2 regions of the Novosphingobium sp. PASSN1 genome follow, and region 2 is predicted to be linked to the other one. Evidence: predicted binding sites of a transcription regulator. Region 2 holds the regulator's gene; the other holds the start of a gene.
What was found. The regulator LexA, encoded in region 2, represses DNA repair genes until DNA is damaged. The targets are predictions, from matches to a motif close to GTTCCNCNCTTGTTCT.

Region 1: the regulator LexA is predicted to act here: its motif matches at 3,153-3,168, upstream of CFE35_RS16150 (ribonucleoside-diphosphate reductase subunit alpha).

Annotation. Positions count from the first base shown of each region.
Region 1 covers NZ_NKIS01000010.1:14,794-22,447, forward strand. Annotated here, with positions in the region: gene CFE35_RS16135 (ABC transporter ATP-binding protein) at 1-289, shown strand, start outside; gene nadB (L-aspartate oxidase) at 691-2,310, shown strand; gene CFE35_RS16145 (GlsB/YeaQ/YmgE family stress response membrane protein) at 2,448-2,687, opposite strand; gene CFE35_RS16150 (ribonucleoside-diphosphate reductase subunit alpha) at 3,247-5,262, shown strand; gene CFE35_RS16155 (PepSY domain-containing protein) at 5,483-5,869, shown strand; gene CFE35_RS16160 (ribonucleotide-diphosphate reductase subunit beta) at 5,996-7,054, shown strand; gene CFE35_RS16165 (DUF4145 domain-containing protein) at 7,184-7,654, shown strand, end outside.
Region 2 covers NZ_NKIS01000001.1:221,710-229,363, reverse strand. Annotated here, with positions in the region: gene CFE35_RS00995 (aspartate/glutamate racemase family protein) at 1-33, shown strand, start outside; gene moaC (cyclic pyranopterin monophosphate synthase MoaC) at 124-594, shown strand; gene CFE35_RS00985 (molybdopterin molybdotransferase MoeA) at 591-1,823, shown strand; gene lexA (transcriptional repressor LexA) at 1,900-2,592, shown strand; gene CFE35_RS00975 (ComEC/Rec2 family competence protein) at 2,589-4,829, opposite strand; gene gltX (glutamate--tRNA ligase) at 4,859-6,331, shown strand; gene CFE35_RS00965 (citrate synthase) at 6,447-7,654, shown strand, end outside.

The DNA.
Region 1 (7,654 bases), on a different contig from region 2:
CCTGATCACCAATCAGCCGACGCGCGAGCTTGTCGGCATGATGCGTGAAAAGATCGTCGTACTCACGCTTGATCGCCCGATCACTGCTGCACCGCAGCATGAAGCCTTTGTGAAGTGCACGATTGCAGGCGAGCGCGAGCTGCGCGTGACCTACAACAAGGACCGGATCAACGCAGGCGAAGTGCTCGCGCTGGTGCAGTCGCTGGGCTACGGAATCGTCGATGTCTCGACCGACGAAGCCGATCTCGAGGACGTCTTCGTCAAGCTCACCAGCGCCCCTGCGCAATAACGCCGCGCGGCCCCGGCGAATGGCATTAAGAACCTGATTTCAGGTCTCGACTTCCTCTATCAGACGCTTCCAATGGCCACGGCCTGACATCCTCACGAGGCGCCGACAATCGCGGCACTGGCCGACATGGCGCAAGCCGTTCCAGTGGACAGTGGGCGGGTCGGCGCGGTGTCGGTTGAACAGGCAGAAAGGCAGACGCCAGAACATGACCGGTAGTCCTTTCAAGAAGGATGGTCCGAAGCGGCTCTACCATTACGCACTTGCACAAACAAACGGTTATGCGGTGCTAGCACCTGCGATTTACCCTTTTGCACGGCCCGCATCAGGCTTCCCAAACCCGGCGCAGACGGGCAAGGGAGAGGGGTGATCGAACCTCTTCCTGTTACGCCGCGGGCCGGGTCATGACCGCCGCTGACCCATCCAGCCCCGATGTGCTGATCATCGGCTCCGGCGCCGCCGGGCTCACCGCCGCGCTGGTGCTGGCCGAACGCTGCCGCGTGCTCGTGCTGGCCAAGGGCGCGCTCGATGGCGGCTCCACCGCCTGGGCGCAAGGCGGCATCGCCGCCGTGCTCGATGAAGGCGATACCTTCGATGACCACATCCGCGATACCATGGTCGCGGGCGCCGGGCTCAACCGGCGCGAGACGGTGGAGTTCGTGGTCGAGAACGCACCGCAAGCGATCCGCCGGCTCGAACAGCTGGGCGTGCCGTTCAACGCCGAATCCGGCGCGCTGCACCTCACGCGCGAAGGCGGGCACTCGCACCGCCGCATCGTGCATGTCGATGATGCCACCGGCTGGGCCGTGCAGCAGGCGCTCATCGCCGCCGCGAAGGCCCACCCCAATATCACCCTGCGCCCGGACATGGTCGCCATCGACCTGGTCACGGACCGGCACCGCGCGGATGGCGGCGGGCGTGGCGCTGGCGGTGAGCGGGTCTGGGGCGCCTACGCCCTCGATGCCTCCACCGGGCGCGTCGAATGCTTCGCCGCGCGCGCCACGATCCTCGCCACCGGCGGCGCGGGCCGCACCTATCTTTTCAGCACCGCCCCGCGCGGCGCCACCGGAGACGGTATCGCCATGGCCTGGCGCGCGGGCTGCCGCGTCTCCAACATGGAATTCATGCAGTTCCATCCGACCTGCCTTTACAACCTCGAGGTCAAGAACTTCCTCATCACCGAGGCGGTGCGCGGCGAGGGCGGGCACCTCAAGCTGCCCCCCGGCGTCCCCGGCGGCGGCGAACGCTTTATGCCGCGCTTCGATCCGCGTGAAGAACTGGCCCCGCGCGATATCGTGGCGCGCGCCATCGATCATGAGATCAAGCGCCTCGGGCTCGACTACGTGCACCTCGATATCAGCCACAAGGACCCGGAGTTCGTCCGCGGCCACTTCCCCAATATCTACGAGCGCCTGATGGGCCTCGGCATCGACATGACGAAGGAGCCGATCCCGGTCGTCCCCGCGCAGCACTATACCTGCGGCGGCGTGCTGATCGATCTGGCGGGCCGCACCGATCTCGAAGGGCTCTATGCGGTCGGCGAATGCTCCGAAAGCGGGCTTCACGGCGCGAACCGCCTCGCCTCCAACAGCCTGCTCGAATGCTTCGTGTTCGGCGATGCCGCCGGCAGCGACATCCTCGCCCGGTGGGACAGCTTCGCCGCGCCCCCCGCGCTCAGGGCATGGGACGAAAGCCGCGTCTCGGATTCCGACGAGGAAGTGGTGATCAAGCAGAACTGGACCGAACTGCGCCGCTTCATGTGGAACTACGTGGGCATCGTGCGCACCAACAAGCGCCTCGAACGCGCGGCGCACCGGATCAAGCTGCTCAAGACCGAGGTCAACGAGTACTACGGCAACTTCCGCGTGACCGCAGACCTGATCGAACTGCGCAACCTGCTGCAAACCGCCGAACTCATCGTAAAAAGCGCCCGCGCCCGCCGTGAGAGCCGCGGCCTGCACTTCACCGAAGACTACCCGCAGACCCAGCCCGCAGCGCGCGATACGGTGCTGGTGCCGAACTGATCCGGCGGGCGTTTTATGCCTCCGGCGAGCAAGGGCCATTGCCCTTGCATCCCAGGGATTGGTTGCGCGCTAGATCGGCCATGTGGTGCTGATAGCGATGCGACGACAAGGCCTGCGGCGCAGCACCCCTGCTTCCCCTACAAATGCCGCCCGATGAAGATCACCACCATCGCGCCGAGGATTGACGCGAGACACCCTGCCCGGCTCACGCCGCCATCCTTGCTGCCCCAGCCCGCCGCCAGCCCGGCCACCAGCGAGCCGGCAATGCCCAGCAGGATCGTCCGCCCCAGCCCCATGGGCACACTGCCGGGATAGAGGTAGCGCGCCGCAAGGCCGACCAACAAACCGCTCACAAGAATCGAGATAAGCTTGAACAACGCGATTGCTCCCACTGCCTGCCTGCCTGCCTGCCTGCCTGCCTGCCCGGGCATATCGCGCGCCATGCCCCACGCGCCAGTGGATAATCGCGGGGCTAAATCACCGCCGGGTCTGGACAGGGTTTTGTCCACAAGATCAGCAGGCGCCGCCAGAATTATTTGCCGCCATGCAGATTGGGGCTTGAAACGCCCGTTTGGCCGCGCGTCGCTGCACTGCAGCATGACTGTCATGACGACGAAACGAATCGTACATGCGACGAGCCGAATCGATAATGCAGTGTTTACCCTCTTGTGTCTGATTCCGGTTGAGGCACTATAGGTAGTGGTCGGGTCCAGGGGGAACCTCTAAACCTAGTTCAGAGCAGCAACGGGCGTTTCGCTCGTGGCAACGGTGGCTGTCTTGCCGCCGCCGCTGGTCTTGACCCTGGGACCTTGGTGCCGGTGCGGGCGATGTGGGGGATTTATATTCTCCTTTTGTTCCGCGCGGCGTATGATGGATTTCGCGTTCCGATTCGGACTTTCCGGGCGGGCGCGACAGATGGAACAGGGGACTGTCCGCGTGGATTTCAGGACTGGTGACAACGTTGCGGAGCATGACGGCCAGAGCGAGCTCAGCCTCGCCGATAGCGCGGCCCCCGCAAGCGGAAACGAAAAGGCGATTGGCATGAGCGCGGATGACAAGGGCAGCGAGGCACTCGTTGCGGCAATGGCCGCAGGCGCAGCCGGTGCGCTGGCCGCAGCGGTCAAGCCTGCGCCCGATTCCAAGACGATCAACGCGCGCCGCTTCACCATCGTCACCGATCATGCGCGCGACGCCCTGCTGACCGATTTCGGCAAGGACACGCTCGACGACCGCTATCTCCTGCCCGGCGAACGCTATCAGGATCTCTTCGCGCGCGTGGCCGATGCCTATGCCGACGATCAGGATCACGCGCAGCGGCTCTATGACTACATCTCGAAGCTGTGGTTCATGCCTGCCACCCCCGTCCTTTCGAACGGCGGCACCGGGCGCGGTCTGCCCATCTCGTGCTACCTGAACTCGGTGTCGGACAGCCTCGAAGGCATCGTCGGCACGTGGAACGAGAACGTCTGGCTCGCCAGCCGGGGCGGCGGCATCGGCACGTATTGGGGCCAGGTACGCGGCATCGGCGAGAGCGTTGGCCTCAACGGCAAGACCAGCGGCATCATCCCCTTCGTCCGCGTGATGGACAGCCTGACCCTCGCGATTTCGCAGGGCTCGCTGCGCCGTGGTTCGGCGGCCTGCTACCTCGATGTGTCGCACCCGGAAATCGAGGAGTTCCTCGAAATCCGCAAGCCCTCGGGCGATTTCAACCGCAAGGCGCTCAACCTCCACCACGGCGTGCTCTTGACGGACGAATTCATGGAAGCGGTGCGCGATGGCACTGAATTCCACTTGCGCAGCCCCAAGGACGGCTCGGTGCGCGGCACCGTCGATGCGCGTTCGCTGTTCCAGAAGCTCGTCGAAACCCGCCTCGCCACGGGTGAGCCCTACATCGTGTTCAACGACACGGTGAACCGCACGATGCCCAAGCATCACCGCGATCTGGGCCTCAAGGTTTCGACCTCGAACCTCTGCTCGGAAATCACGCTGCCCACCGGCCGCGACCACCTCGGCAACGATCGCACCGCCGTGTGCTGCCTGTCCTCGCTCAATCTCGAAACCTGGGACGAATGGCAGGGCGACCGCCTGTTCATCGAAGACGTGCTGCGCTTCCTCGACAACGTGCTGCAGGACTATATCGACCGCGCGCCGGACGAGATGGCCCGTGCCAAGTATTCCGCCATGCGCGAACGCTCGGTTGGCATGGGCGTGATGGGCTTTCACTCGTTCCTGCAATTGAAGGGCATCGGCTTCGAAACCGCGATGGCCAAGGCGTGGAACCTCAAGATGTTCCGCCACATCGCTGCGAAGGCGGACGAAGCCTCGCTGATGCTCGCGCAGGAACGCGGCCCCTGCCCCGATGCCGCAGACATGGGCGTGATGCAGCGCTTCAGCTGCAAGATGGCGATTGCCCCCACCGCGTCGATCTCGATCATCTGCGGCGGCACGTCTGCCTGCATCGAGCCGATCCCGGCGAACATCTACACCCACAAGACGCTCTCGGGCAGCTTCGTGGTGAAGAACCCCTATCTCGAAAAGCTGCTGCAATCGAAATCCAAGGATTCTACCAATGTGTGGAACTCGATCCTCGAACGCGGCGGTTCCGTCCAGCACCTCGATTTCCTCAGCCCTGAGGAAAAGGCCGTCTACAAGACCAGCTTCGAGATCGACCAGCGCTGGCTGCTCGAATTCGCGGCTGACCGCACGCCCTATATCGATCAGGCGCAGTCGCTGAACCTCTACATCCCGGCCGACGTCGACAAGTGGGATCTCATGATGCTGCACTTCCAGGCGTGGGAAAAGGGCATCAAGTCGCTCTACTACCTGCGCTCCAAGTCGGTGCAGCGCGCCGGGTTCGCCGGCGGGGTGGAGGCAGACAACACCGCCGCCGCGCCAGTGATGGAACTGGCCGCCCAGCCCACCGACTACGAGGAATGCCTTGCCTGCCAGTGAGTTTGGCAGTGAGTTTGCCATGAAGCACCGGGGATGCGCCCTGCATCCCCGTTAGAGATCGAAGCCATGTTCGTAGCTGGGCTGCACCGCGTGATACAATCAGCCACACATTGCGGCTTGCCCGGCACGGATACAATCCGCGACAAGGCCCCCGCTTGCCCTGAACGCGTCAGGTCGGCTACGCTTGCGAGTAATTCGCAATTGCAAAAGGGACATCTTCGTGCGCAAGTTTCATCGCTGGATCTCGGTGTTCTTCGGCGTCTTCCTGCTGTGGATCGCCGTCACCGGCACACTCAGCCAGATCGTGCCGCTTCTGGCGGGGGGCGAGGACAAGAAGCCTGCCGCCGCCGCGCAAGCGCAGCCAGCCTTCGTCTGCCCACCGGACTACCTATGCCGTCCGAAACCCAAGCCGGGCGATCCGCGCGCGGTTATTGGGCTGCTGCACCATCTCCATTCGGGCGAGAGCTTCGGACCCGCAGGCGTGGTGATCGGCACGCTCTCGGGCTTCGCGATGATCTTCTTCAGCTTCTCGGGCCTGTGGCTCTACATCCAGATGTGGCGCAATCGGGCGGAGCGCAAGCTCACCCCGCGCTGGTTCTGGAAGTAGCCGCCAGCCCTGTCCTCCGGGGTGGTGGAAAACCCGCCACCGCTCAGCCTTCAACCCGCGCGGACACCTTCCGCGCGGGCCTTCCCGCGCCTATCTTCCCATCATTCTCCCAGCAGGTAACGCCCCATGTCCCTTCTTGAAGCCCGCAGCTCCTACAAGCCCTTCGAATATCCCTGGGCCTACGACTTCTGGAAGCGCCAGCAGCAGATCCACTGGATGCCCGAGGAAGTGCCCTTGGGCGAAGACTGCCGCGATTGGGCGCAGAAGATCTCGGACCACGAGCGCAACCTGCTCACCCAGATCTTCCGCTTCTTCACCCAGGCCGACGTCGAGGTGCAGGATTGCTACCACGACAAGTACGGCCGCGTGTTCAAGCCGACCGAGGTCAAGATGATGCTCGCCGCCTTCTCCAACATGGAGACGGTGCACATCGCCGCCTACTCGCACTTGCTCGACACGATCGGCATGCCCGAAAGCGAATACGCGATGTTCCTCGAATACGAGGAAATGCGCGCCAAGCACGATTACCTGCAGCAGTTCGGCGTCGATTCCGATGAAGACATCGCCCGCACCCTCGCGATGTTCGGCGGCTTCACCGAAGGCCTCCAGCTCTTCGCCAGCTTCGCGATGCTGATGAACTTCCCGCGCTTCAACAAGATGAAGGGCATGGGCCAGATCGTCTCGTGGTCGGTGCGCGACGAATCGCTCCACTGCGAAGGCATCACCAAGCTGTTCCATGCCTTCGTGCAGGAACGCGGCTGCCTGACGAAGGCGGTGAAGGAAGACATCATCGATTGCTGCCAGAAGACCGTCCGCCTCGAGGACGCCTTCATCGACCTGGCGTTCGAACAAGGCCCCGTCCCGGGCATGAGCCCGAAGGAAATCAAGAAGTACATCCGCTACATCGCCGATTGGCGCCTCGGCCAGCTGGGCTTCCAGCCGATCTACATGATCGAGGAACACCCCCTCCCCTGGCTCACCCCGCTGCTCAACGGCGTCGAGCACGCCAACTTCTTCGAAACCCGCGCCACCGAATACTCCAAGGCCGCCACCCGCGGCGATTGGAATACCGTGTGGTCCAGCTTCGACAGCCGCCGCAAGGCAAAGTCAGCCGACCCGGCGAACGAGCTGGTGGAAGAGGCTGAGGCCGACATGTTCTCAGCGGCAGGGATCGCGGCGGAGTGATACCTAAATCTTTTGCTTGGCAATAGGAACTCCGAAACAGTGCGCCTTGAAAGGAATGTGATCTTAGAATTGGAACGCTGCCCTCAGTGTGGCGTTGCCAATCCTCTTATAACGAAGCAGAATTGTGATGTGTTACTTTCTGCAGACGTTAACATCCTTTGGTACACAATACTAGGTCAATGCTCACAATGCAGAAAATGCACTTTGTTTGAAGGCTATACGGCGCGTTCAAAGCTCAACTCGGCAGGCCAGGTGACCTCATTAGAGATCTTTCGGTGCTTTCCAGAAGCGAAACGAGCTTCCGACGACATCCCAGTGCGTGCTCGCAATTATTTACAGCAAGCCCTAGATTCGAGACATGCTCCAGATGGGGCCATTATGTTAGCAGCGTCTGCGATCGACTGGATGCTAAAGGAAAAGGGATACAAGGACGGGTCTTTGTATTCAAGAATTGAAAAAGCCTCGCAAGATGGTTTGTTTACCTCAGAGATGCGCGACTGGGCTCATGAAATACGTTTAAGTGCAAACGATCCGCGTCACGCTGATGAGGATTATTTTGGCTCCACGATTGAGCAGGTTGATCAAATAATACAGTTTGCG
Region 2 (7,654 bases):
GCCGAAGCCGCCGTTGCTGCAGCACTGGCATAAGCGGAGCTTTTGCTGGACCGCGCTCTCTGGCATGAGCAGGGGCATGGATATGCACAACACCGGCGCGATGCCTGCAACAGGTGCCCGCGCATGAGCGGCCTCACCCATCTCGATTCGCAAGGCCGCGCGCGCATGGTCGATGTCGGCGGCAAGGCGGAGACGCAGCGCGTCGCCATTGCGCTCGGCACGATCCGCATGAACCCCGCCACGCTCGCCGCGCTGCGCGATGGCACCGCGCCCAAGGGCGATGTCCTCGCCGTCGCGCGCATCGCCGGGATCATGGCGGCCAAGCGCACCGCAGAGCTGATCCCGCTGTGCCACCCGCTCGCGCTCGATGCCGTCAGCGTCGAATTTGCCTTCGTGGAAAACGGCGTCGAGGCTCGCGCCACCGCCTCGCTCACCGGACGCACCGGGGTCGAAATGGAAGCGCTCACCGCTGTCTCGGTCGCGCTGCTCACGGTCTACGACATGGCCAAGGCGATCGACAAAGCCATGGTGATCGAAGGCGTGCGCCTGATCGAGAAGCGCGGCGGCAAATCGGGCGATTGGCGCGCGCCGTGAGCGAACAGACGCCCGCCCAAACCCCGCTCCAGACTCTGGCCCGCCCCAACCCGCCGCTTGCCCTCGAAGAAGCGCAGCGCCGCCTCATGGCGCTCGCCCCCGTGCTGCCCACCGAACACCGCACCACGGCCGATTGCCTCGGGGTTTACCTGGCCGAGCCGCTCACCGCGCTGCGCACCCAGCCCGCCGCCGATGTCTCCGCGATGGACGGCTATGCCCTGCGCGCCGCCGATCTCCCCGGCCCGTGGCGGGTGATCGGGGAAAGCGCCGCAGGCCGCCCCTTTGCAGGCACCGTCGGCCCGGGCGAAGCCGCGCGTATCAGCACCGGCGCGCTCGTTCCCGCCGGGGCCGACATGGTGCTCATTCAGGAAGACGCCGCGCGGAGCGGCGATGTGCTCACCCTCACCGGCACCCCGCCCGAACCGCCGCACCGCCATATCCGCCGCGCCGGCCTCGATTTTCGTAACGGCGACGTGCTGATGCAGCCCGGCACCAAAGTCGGCGCGGCGCAGATCGCGCTCGCGCTCACCGCAGGCCATGCACATCTTCCCGTGCGCCGCCCGCTCGAACTTGCGGTGATCGACAGCGGCGATGAACTGGCCGGGGCTTGCGCCAATCTCGCCGCGCACCAGCTCCCCGCCAGCAACAGCGCGATGCTCGCAGCGCTCGCCAGCCAGCCCGCCTTGCGCATCACCCGCATCGGCCCGGTGCCGGATCGGCTCGAAGCGCTCATGGCTGCGTTCGAGGCAGCCAGCGATGCCGACGTGATCGTCACCAGCGGCGGTGCATCGGTCGGCGATCATGATCTCATCCGCCCGGCTCTCGCCGCACTTGGCGCAGACCTCGCGTTCTGGCGCGTCGCGATCAAGCCCGGCAAGCCGCTGCTCGTGGCCCGGCGCGGTGCGCAAGTCATCCTCGGCCTGCCCGGCAATCCTGCCGCCGCGTTCGTGACCGGGTTCCTCTTCCTCCTTCCCCTGATCCGCGCCGCGCTCGGCGCTGCTGATCCGCTACCGCGCCGGATCCCGGCACGCCTGCGTGAGGCCATGCCCGCAGGCGGCAGCCGCATGGAATTCCTGCGCGCGGTATGGGATGCGGGCGAAGTCTCGCTCGACGGCTTGCAGGATTCCGGCGCGCTCTCCTCGCTCGCCCGTGCCAATGCCCTCGCCGTGCGTCCCGCGAACGAACCCGAAACACCGGCGGGTCAGTTTGTTCCTGTATACCTGCTCTAAATGCGCGGAATTGCTTGACGACCACTAATCTGTTGCTTATTCGTTCCGCATTCGTTCACTATAGGAGTGCGCACGAATGCTAACGCGCAAGCAGCACGAACTGCTGACCTTCATCCAGACCCGCCTTGAAGATTCCGGCATCTCCCCCTCGTTCGAGGAAATGAAGGAAGCGCTCGACTTGAAGTCGAAGTCGGGCGTGCACCGGCTGATCTCGGCGCTGGAAGAACGCGGCTTCATCCGCCGCCTGCCCAATCGTGCGCGCGCATTGGAAGTGATCCGCGAAAGCGATGCAGGCACCGCCAAGGTCGCCGCTCGCGCGGCGGCCAACGCGCCCAGTGCGCTGGCCCCGCTGCGCAGCCCCGCCCCGGTGCGCGAACCCGCGAACGACGTGATCGAAATCCCGCTCCATGGCCGCATCGCCGCGGGCGTCCCCATCGAGGCGATGGAGGGCACCTCCATGCTGCCGGTCCCGGCCGCGCTACTCGGCTCGGGCGAACACTATGCGCTCGAAGTGTCTGGCGATTCGATGGTCGAGGCCGGCATTCTCGATGGTGACTACGCCCTCGTGCGCCGCACCGATACCGCGCGTGACGGTGAGATCGTGGTCGCGCTGGTGCGCGGTGAGGAAGCGACGCTCAAGTACTTGCGGCGCGAGCGCGGCTTGGTCCGCCTCGATCCCGCAAATGCCGCCTATGATCCGCAGTTCTATCAGCCGCACGAAGTGCAGGTTCAGGGCAAGCTGGCGGGCCTGCTCCGCCGCTACCACTAAGGTATTGCAGGCTCCGGTGCGCCGCTGGCGTCCGGAGCCGCACTTTTCCGTTTGCGGAATTGATCGGGCGGTAGTCTCGGTGGCGGGGGGCGAAACCAGCCGTGCTGTCCTTGCGTCTCGGCCACGCTGCGCACCCGGCCTGAAACAAGATCGATCGCCAGCCCGCCCGTCTGGCCCAGCAGCGCCCGATCAGCCTTGAGCAGGCGCGGCTTGCAGGCAGCGGGCAGGCGGCGGTCGGCCACCACGATATCGGCCTTCGCACAAGCCGCAGCCAGCGCCGGGATCGGCACGAGATCCTTGCCTCGCGCCAGCAGCAGTTCGAACCGCCGCCCACCCCGCACGAGCGAGACTGCGCAGAAATCCTCATTGCAGTCCGCGCCCTTCCAATCCTCCAGCGTCAGCGCATTGCCGGTCATCCCGGCATTCTCCAGCAGCGCAGTCCGGGTATAACTCTCCTCCCGCACCGCCCGGAGCACCAGCAGATCCGGCCCTTCTCCGGTGATCCCCACATGGTGCCCATCGCCCGAGATCAGCACATCGGGCGTCCGCGTCAGCAGCAGCGCCGCGGTGCCCAGCGCGATGGGCACAAAGCCCCACAGCCGCACCCGCCCGCTCCACATCGCCAGCCACAGCAGCCCGCCGACGAACAGCGCAAACGTGCCGCCGCTCATGCCCGGCATCATCGTGACAGCACCCGGCTGGCCCGCCACGAGATGCGCCAGCCACAGCAGCAGTTCGAGCGATTTGCCCACTGCCCACCACGCCGGTGCGCCGATCCCCAGCAGATCGAGCGCCAGCGCCAGCGCGATCAGCGGCATCGTCAGAACAGTCGTGAGCGGAATGGCGAGCACGTTCGCCGCCGCGCCATAAACCCCGGCGCGGTGGAAGTGGAACAGGCTGATCGGCATCAGCGCAAGCTCGATCACCAGACCGGTCATCAGCAGCATCGCGATGTGCCGCCCCACCCGCGCGATGCGCCCTTCGTGGCTGTGCGAAAGGAACGCCTTCGCCGGTGCCGCCGTGCTGAACGCGACGATGGCGATCACCGAGGCAAAGCTCATCTGGAAGCTCGGCCCCAGCACCGCTTCTGGCCAGAGCAGCATCACGAACACCGCCGCCGTCGCCAGCAGCCGCAGCGACAGCGGATCGCGCCCCAGCGCCAGCGCCGCCAGCACGAGCAGCGAGCCCGAAACCGACCGCACCGTCGGCACTTCGGCCCCGGTCAGCACCGTGTAGAACACCCCGACCAGCGCCCCGACCCCGGCGGCCAGCAGCGGCAGCCGCACCCGCAGCGCGATGAAGGGAACGAGCGCCAGCAGCCGGATCGTCAGGAAATAGGCCCCCGCGATCACCGCGCTGACATGCAAGCCGCTGATCGAGAGCAAGTGCGTGAGGCCCGCATCCCGCATTGCCTCCTCATCCGTTTCCGCAATCGCGCCGCGGTCTCCGCTGGCGAAGGCCGCCGCGATCGTGCCGGGGGAGCCGGAAAGCTGTGCGCGGACGTGATCGGCGAGCCGCTGCTGCCATTGCCGCAGCGACCAGCCCTCATGCGCGGAGGCAAGGATCGTCACCGGCCCGATGACATTGCCCGTTGCCGCCAGACCCTGAAACCACGCCGCCCGCGCGAAATTGTAGGAACCGGGGAGCATCGGCGGCGCAGGCGGCATGAGCCGCGCCCGCAGCCGCACTTCGGCGCCCTCCACCAGTCCGGGCAGATCGTTCGCATCGGGCAGGTTGAGCCGCACCTGCAGCGGCTCGGCATGGCCCTCCACTCGCCCCCGCACCAGCAGCCGCACCCGGTCCCGCGCGCCTTCCACTTGCCGGTCGATCACGCGGCCCTCAATCATCACGACTTCGGGCCGCGCGATGCCCGGTTCTCCGACCAGCGCGGACTTGGCCCAGACCGCGGCGCAGCCTGCCGCCAGCATCAGCGCCATGCCGATCAGCGCGCCGCGCAAGTGGCCCAGTTCGCCCTCGACATCGATCAGCAGGCCGCCCACCGCCGCCGCACCGCACAATGCCAGAAAGCCCGCCCATTGCCACGGCCCCGAAAGCACCGCCCAGCCAGCGATTCCAAGGCCAAAGCCCACCGCAAGCCATGGTCCGCGCTCGAACGGTCGGCTCGCAAGGAACGCTTCGATGGTGCGGTGCATGCTGGACAAGGCGGCGAGTTTGTCCCAGAGGCGTGTCCGCCCCATGATCGGTTCGCCAAGCGGTTGGACCAGTTGTGGCGGCATGACCGGGATTAGGAAGGATAGTGCCTGCAATGGCAAGCGCCAGTGACACCGTTTCTGCAGGATCAGGCGCAGGCGCGGCTCCTGTTAGAGGAGGCGTGGTCACGCGGTTTGCGCCGTCTCCCACTGGCTATCTCCATATCGGCGGCGCGCGCACGGCGCTGTTCAACTGGCTGTTCGCCCGCCACCACGGCGGCACCTATCTGCTGCGCATCGAGGATACCGACCGCGCGCGTTCGACCGAGCCGGCCATCGAAGCGATCTTCGACGGCCTGAACTGGCTGGGCCTTGGCGGCGACGAGCCGCCGGTGTTCCAGTTCGTCCGGTCCGAGCGCCACGCCGCAGTCGCCACTGCGCTGCTCGATGCCGGTCACGCCTATCGCTGCTACCTCACGCAGGAAGAGCTCGCCGCCCGCCGCGCCGCTGCGCAGGCCGAACGCCGCCCCTTCCGCATCGAAAGCGAATGGCGCGATGCGGATGCCTCGACCTGGCCCGCAGGCCAGCCTTATGTGGTCCGCATCAAGGCTCCGCGCGAAGGGGCGACCACGATCCCCGACCTCGTGCAAGGGCCGATCACGGTGCAGAACGCCGAGATCGACGACTACGTCATCCTCCGCAGTGACGGCACGCCGACCTACATGCTCGCGGTCGTGGTCGATGATCACGATATGGGCGTCACCCACGTCATCCGCGGCGACGACCATATCAACAACGCCTTCCGCCAGCTGGTGGTGATTCGCGCGATGCAGGCAGTGGAAGGTTCCGGCTGGGACGATCCCGCCTATGCGCACATCCCGCTGATCCACGGCGCGGACGGCGCGAAGCTGTCCAAGCGCCACGGCGCGCTGGGGGTCGATGCCTACCGCGACGAGCTGGGCCTGCTGCCCGAGGCGGTGTTCAACTATCTGCTGCGGCTCGGCTGGGGCCATGGCGATGCCGAGATCATCAGCCGCGAGCAGGCGGTGGAATGGTTCGAGATCGGCGACGTCGGCAAGGGCGCGGCGCGCTTCGATCTCAAGAAGCTGCAGAATTTCAATGGCCACTATATCCGCGAGGCGGACGATGCCCGGCTGGCGGCGCTGGTGGCACCGCGGCTTGGCGGCCTCGATGCCGCGGGCCTCGCTCTCCTCACCACCGCCATGCCGGTGCTCAAGGTGCGCGCGGCCGATCTCATGGAACTGGCGGCGGGGGCGCGCTTCCTTTTCGCGCAGCGCCCGCTGACGCCCGACGAAAAGGCCGCCGGCCTGCTGACCACCGACGCGCGCGCACTGCTCGGCGCAATCGCCGAACGGCTTGCGGGCGAAGAATGGACGGCCGCCGCGCTCGAGGCTTCGCTCAAGGCGATGGCCGAAGAACGCGGGCTCGGGCTCGGCAAGCTGGCGCAGCCGCTGCGCGCCGCGCTGACCGGCACGACTACCTCGCCGGGCATTTTCGACGTACTGGTACTTCTGGGACGAGACGAGTCGCTCGCCCGGATCACCGATCAGGCCACTGCGGCGGCGTGATGCAATTTCCCGGGTCTCGGCCCATAACCAACCAAACTGGCCCAACCAAGCCGGCTGACAGCCGCCATAGAACGAGCAAACAGGAGGGTAGAGCGTGAGCGACAACCAGGCGACCTTGAGCGACGGCACGAAGACCACAGCCATGCCGATCAAAAGCGGCACGATTGGTCCCGACGTGATCGACATCCGCAAGCTCTATGCCGAGACCGGCAAGTTCACTTACGATCCCGGCTTCACCAGCACCGCCAGCTGCGACAGCGCGCTGACCTACATCGACGGCGATGAAGGTGTGCTGCTGCACCGCGGCTATCCCATCGGCCAGCTGGCCGAACATTCCAGCTTCATGGAAGTGAGCTACCTGCTGCTCAACGGCGAGCTGCCCTCGGCCGACGAGCTGGCGCAGTTCAGCCGCACGATCACTCGCCACACGATGGTGCACGAACAGCTTTCGGTGTTCTACCGCGGTTTCCGCCGCGATGCGCACCCGATGGCGATCATGTGCGGCGTGGTCGGCGCGCTTTCGGCGTTCTATCACGATTCGACCGACATTTCCGATCCCGAGCAGCGCAAGATCAGCGCCCACCGCCTGATCGCCAAGATGCCGACGATCGCGGCGATGGCCTTCAAGTATTCGGTCGGCCAGCCCTTCGTCTATCCGCGCAACGACCTCTCCTACACCGGCAACTTCCTGCGCATGACGTTCGCCGTCCCGGCGGAGGAATACGAAGTAAACCCGGTGGTCGAGCGCGCGCTGGACCGCATCTTCATCCTCCACGCCGATCACGAACAGAACGCCTCGACTTCGACCGTGCGTCTGGCCGGTTCCTCGGGCGCCAATCCCTTTGCATGCATCGCGGCGGGCATTGCCTGCCTATGGGGCCCGGCGCATGGCGGCGCGAATGAAGCCGCGCTCAACATGCTCAAGGAAATCGGCACGCCTGACCGCATCCCGCACTACATCGAACGCGCCAAGGACAAGAACGATCCGTTCCGCCTGATGGGCTTCGGCCACCGCGTCTACAAGAACTACGATCCGCGCGCGACGGTGATGCAGAAGACGGTGCGTGAGGTGTTCGCCTCGCTCAAGGTCACCGATCCGCTGTTCGAAACCGCGCTGCGGCTCGAAGAACTGGCGCTCAGCGATCCGTACTTCATCGAGAAGAAGCTGTTCCCGAACGTGGACTTCTATTCGGGCATCATCCTGTCCGCGATCGGCTTCCCGACCACGATGTTCACCGCGCTCTTCGCGCTGGCCCGCACGGTTGGCTGGGTCGCGCAATGGAACGAAATGATCAGCGATCCCGGCCAGAAGATCGGCCGTCC